2 regions of the Ruminococcus sp. AF17-12 genome follow, and region 2 is predicted to be linked to the other one. Evidence: a T-box and tRNA genes for the amino acid it is inferred to sense, from the RefSeq annotation. Region 2 holds a T-box; the other holds one or more tRNA genes.

Region 1 (2,390 bases), on a different contig from region 2:
CATAAAGAATATTAAGATTACGGGTCTGACAAGCTATGTCAGACCCGTTTTTGTGAAGAATATGAAGAAAACTTTATTTATCATCTCCAGTAAGGCGAAGTACATCCCGGATCTCATCCACATTCATATCCAGGATCACGGCAAGCTCATCAATGGTGAATTTGGTGGCGTCATCATCGTCTGTGAGTTCTTTAACCGCAGCCTCCAGGTTTTCTACCTTGGATACCAGATAGTCGTCACGGAATTTCTGTTGTGTCTGTTCCTCAATGGCATGAAGGATCCCACTGCGGATACGACCACGCATCCAGGCATCGTTTTTCTCCTGTGGGTCAGTCTCTTTGAGAGACGCCAGAAGGGCCAGATTTGCCTCCTGAATGAGATCGGCCAGGTGGATTTCCTCACAGTTCAGTTCAGCGGCCATCTGGGCTGCCTGAGCCATGTAGAACTGTGTCAGTGCACCTTCAGCAGCAGTGTCACCCTTTGCAAAGGCCTGAAAGAGGGACGCAAGATCATCCGGATCAAGTCCTTCCGGGGAAAAGCTTTCCATATAGTCACTGAGATAAGCCTGTTCCTCGGCAGTAAGAGCAGCACGGGTACCCGGAAGCTCTTCTTTGTCGCTGGATTCGGATGAAACAGCATCTGCTCTGGCAGCACCGGTGCCTTCATCGGCGCCTTCGATGGTGATCCCTTTTAATTTGAGATACTGCAGGATCTTTACAAGCTGTGAAGTGCTCAGATCCGATTCATCGAAATGGTCACGGATCTGCTGCTGGGAGAGCTGCTTATTGTTTTCCTCAGCGATGGCACAGATGTCATTAAGCTTCTGCTGAAATAATTTTATATCCATGTAAAAACATCTCCTTATTATTTGCTTTTTTTCTTGACTTTAATTATGGTTTCATGATACCATAAGCCAGTCGCAAATGACAAGAAAACCTTTAAATAGGCGGAAAAAACGTGAAAAAAAGTTTTTTTAAAAAAATTCAAAAAAGGTGTTGACATTTGTAGATTGCTATAATATAATATCACTTGTCGTCAGGCAGGAAACGAAAACGAAACACAAACGAAGACGACAACAACTTAATAAAAACCATAAGTAAATGGTACATCGGGGTGTGGCTCAGCTTGGCTAGAGCGCCTGGTTTGGGACCAGGAGGCCGCAGGTTCGAATCCTGTCACCCCGACTGCTGTAAACTTATTACCGCAAGCATGCGGGTGTAGTTCAATGGTAGAACACCAGCCTTCCAAGCTGGATACGTGGGTTCGATTCCCATCACCCGCTTCTCTGAGAAGAGAGTATGTGTCTGTAGCTCAGCTGGATAGAGCAACGGCCTTCTAAGCCGTGGGTCGGGGGTTCGAATCCCTTCAGGCACGTTGTGGTGGGTATAGCGCAGTTGGTTAGCGCGCCAGATTGTGGCTCTGGAGGCCCAGGGTTCGAATCCCTGTATCCACCCTTCGCCCATTGGGCTATCGCCAAGCGGTAAGGCACAGCACTTTGACTGCTGCATTCGCTGGTTCGAATCCAGCTAGCCCAGTCCTTTTTATGGGGTATTAGCTCAGTCGGTAGAGCACTTGACTTTTAATCAAGTTGTCCGGGGTTCGAATCCCCGATGCCTCATTAGCGGAAAGCATTTGCTTTCCGTTATTTTTTTATCATCAGACAGGATGAAAATATAATTGAATATGCGGATATGGCGGAATTGGCAGACGCGCTGGTTTTAGGTACCAGTGGGCAACCGTGCAGGTTCAAGTCCTGTTATCCGCAGTGCTTAAGAGGCTTTCTATAAATCTGATTTATGGAAAGTCTTTTAATTTTTAGAATTATATTCACAGAAAAATGCCACATATGCATAATGATATGTGGCATTTTGACTCTATCGAATTTCTTAAATGACGTTACAGTTTCTCCCCTTCATTCACTTCCTCAATAAACACCTTCCCTTCCGCCTGCTGTTCCGCAAAATGAAATCGCAGTACAGCCTGAGGCCAGTTGAGTGTGATGATGGCTTTTTTGTCCCGTGTCTTTCCTGCGGCCTGGATCTGATCTACAAGGTCTGCGAGGACTTCACGGGTGAGATATCCGCCTCGCCAGTGGAAGGTGAATTCGCGGCCTTTTTTTGCGGCCTGGAGGGCACGTTTGTATACGTCTTCCAATTTGGTGAAGGATAGCTTTTTCTCACGGTAATAAAAGTGGTTTCCATCCGGGCAGGGAGGTGCCGGAGCGATCAGTGGTTCATGGTCACGAAAGATGTTTTTGTCATCCAGATTAAAATAATCGTAACGGATACTGGTTGAGCCGTCTTCGTTTTTGCCCAGAGTATTATCGAAGGTGGCATCCAGATGATAGTACTGTCCGTTGATCCGGACGATGTTCCAGGTATGACGGTATT
Region 2 (2,390 bases):
TTTTCCATGCAAAACTGATCCGGGATGCCGATAAGCTGGATAACTGCAGAGTAAAGCTGGAGGCGTCTGTTGAAGCCATGCTGGGAGTCTCTGAGAAAGATGCAGGAGAAGGGCTGATCTCACCGGCAGTGTGGGAGTCCTGTCTCAGAAGAGAATCCGTGTTATCCGCAGATAGACATGTGCCGGTGGATTACTGGGTATCTTATCTTGCACAGTATTATGATATTAATTTTCCTGAGACCTGTGAGATCATCGAAGAAGAGGATTATATCACCAGGATCGCAGGCCGGCTGACGTACCAGGAACAGGATACCAGAACTAAGCTCCATATTCTCACAGAAGATCTGAACAGGTATCTGGAGATGCCGGCTGTGTCTGTGAAGGAATAGGAGCATAGCAGTTACTGTTCACTGGCAATGTCCCGCGAGGTGTTTTTTGTGAGCGAAGGTCACAGAAAACCCGAGACATACCGCGCGAATTTATGCGATTAGCATAAATTCTGTGCATCGCGAAGCGTGTTACTGAGAACGGAGTGAACAGTAACTTATAGCAGAGAGACTTGTTATATTTTTTTGTTTGGGGTTGACTTTGAGGCGGTTTTCGCCTAAAATATATCAAAGATACGGCGATGATGAGAATAGTACACAGGGAATTATCTCAGAGAGGGATCTGCTTTGGTGGAAGGATCCTGTGCGTGAACTGTGGAACCGGCCTCGGAGCTCTGCGTGATTGAAGCGTGGCGTGTGTTTCCGGCGTTAACGGGTGTTGAGAGAACAGCTTTTCAGGCTGTTAACTGGGGTGGTACCGCCGAAGTCATTCGGTCCCTTGTGAGGGATTTGGATGGCTTATTTTTTTGTCCGTAAAACGGGATTGTAAATGCAGTGTACGGTTTATGGGACAGAAGAGTGAGCTGGAAGGATTCCGGATTGCTGTGGCTGCCTGACAGCCGGCAATATGTAACAGATCACAAGAAAAAGGAGATTTATCATGGCAAAAGAAAAGAAATTAGTACAGGCCATCACATCTATGGATGAGGATTTTGCTCAGTGGTATACAGACGTTGTTAAGAAGGCTGAGCTCTGTGGCTATACAAGTGTTAAGGGCTGTATGGCGATCAAACCTGCAGGTTATGCGATCTGGGAGAATATCCAGCATGAGCTTGACCGCAGATTTAAAGAAACCGGTGTAGAGAACGTTTACATGCCGATCTTTATCCCGGAGTCTCTTCTTGATAAAGAGAAAGATCATGTAGAAGGTTTTGCTCCGGAGGTTGCATGGGTGACTCATGGCGGCCTTGATCCGCTGCAGGAGAGACTTTGCGTGCGTCCGACTTCTGAGACTCTGTTCTGCGATTTCTACCAGAAAGAGATCCAGTCCCACAGAGATCTTCCAAAGGTATATAATCAGTGGTGTTCCGTTGTCCGTTGGGAGAAGACAACACGTCCCTTCCTTCGTTCCAGAGAGTTCCTGTGGCAGGAGGGACATACTGCTCATGCAACAGCTGAGGAAGCGGAGCAGCGTACCATCCAGATGCTGAACATCTATGCAGACTTCTGCGAGGAAGTTCTTGCGATTCCGGTCATCAAAGGCCAGAAGACAGACAAGGAGAAATTTGCAGGTGCTGAGGCTACTTATACCATCGAATCTCTGATGCACGACGGTAAGGCTCTCCAGTCCGGTACAAGCCATAACTTTGGAGATGGCTTTGCCAAAGCATTCGGAATCCAGTACACAGATAAAGATAATACACTGAAATATGTTCACCAGACATCCTGGGGAATGACAACCCGTATGATCGGTGCGATCATCATGGTTCACGGTGATAACAGCGGACTTGTTCTTCCTCCGAGGATCGCTCCGGTACAGACTGTGATCATCCCGATCCAGCAGCGTAAAGAAGGTGTTATGGAGAAGGCTGACGAGCTTCTTGCAGCACTGAAGGCAGCAGGTATCCGTGCAAAGGTTGACGCGACAGACAAGAGCCCGGGATTCAAGTTTGCTGAGCAGGAGATGCGTGGTATCCCGCTTCGTGTGGAATGTGGACCGAAGGATATCGAGAACGGTCAGGCAGTTCTCTGCAGAAGAGATACCCGTGAGAAATACACAGTATCCTTCGAGGAGCTTGCAGATAAGGTAAAAGAGCTTCTGGATACCATTCAGCATGATATGCTGGAGCGCGCACGTGCACACAGAGAGTCACATACTTACGTAGCAAAGAATTATGAGGAGTTCGGTGAGATCATCAACAGCAAACCGGGATTCATCAAAGCTATGTGGTGCGGTGATCGTGCATGTGAAGACAAGATCAAGGAAGATTTCCAGGCAACATCCAGATGTATGCCGTTTGAGCAGGAGCAGTTAAGCGACGTTTGCGTATGCTGCGGAAAACC

Evidence for each region. A T-box is a leader RNA that pairs with one kind of tRNA and senses whether it is charged. The one in region 2 lies ahead of proS (proline--tRNA ligase), so its partner is inferred to be a tRNA-Pro.
Region 1: it has a tRNA-Pro gene. The T-box ahead of proS (proline--tRNA ligase) is inferred to sense a tRNA for this amino acid. The anticodon was not compared.

Annotation. Positions count from the first base shown of each region.
Region 1 is NZ_QUGY01000003.1:113,145-115,534, reverse strand. Features, by position in the region: gene DWW77_RS04215 (histidine kinase N-terminal 7TM domain-containing diguanylate cyclase/phosphohydrolase) at 1-5, shown strand, start outside; gene DWW77_RS04210 (hypothetical protein) at 74-847, opposite strand; tRNA gene DWW77_RS04205 (tRNA-Pro) at 1,110-1,184, shown strand; tRNA gene DWW77_RS04200 (tRNA-Gly) at 1,212-1,282, shown strand; tRNA gene DWW77_RS04195 (tRNA-Arg) at 1,301-1,374, shown strand; tRNA gene DWW77_RS04190 (tRNA-His) at 1,380-1,453, shown strand; tRNA gene DWW77_RS04185 (tRNA-Gln) at 1,464-1,535, shown strand; tRNA gene DWW77_RS04180 (tRNA-Lys) at 1,546-1,618, shown strand; tRNA gene DWW77_RS04175 (tRNA-Leu) at 1,686-1,765, shown strand; gene DWW77_RS04170 (transglutaminase domain-containing protein) at 1,897-2,390, opposite strand, start outside.
Region 2 is NZ_QUGY01000022.1:23,593-25,982, forward strand. Features, by position in the region: gene DWW77_RS16980 (HD domain-containing protein) at 1-389, shown strand, start outside; T-box leader at 620-829, shown strand; gene proS (proline--tRNA ligase) at 988-2,390, shown strand, end outside.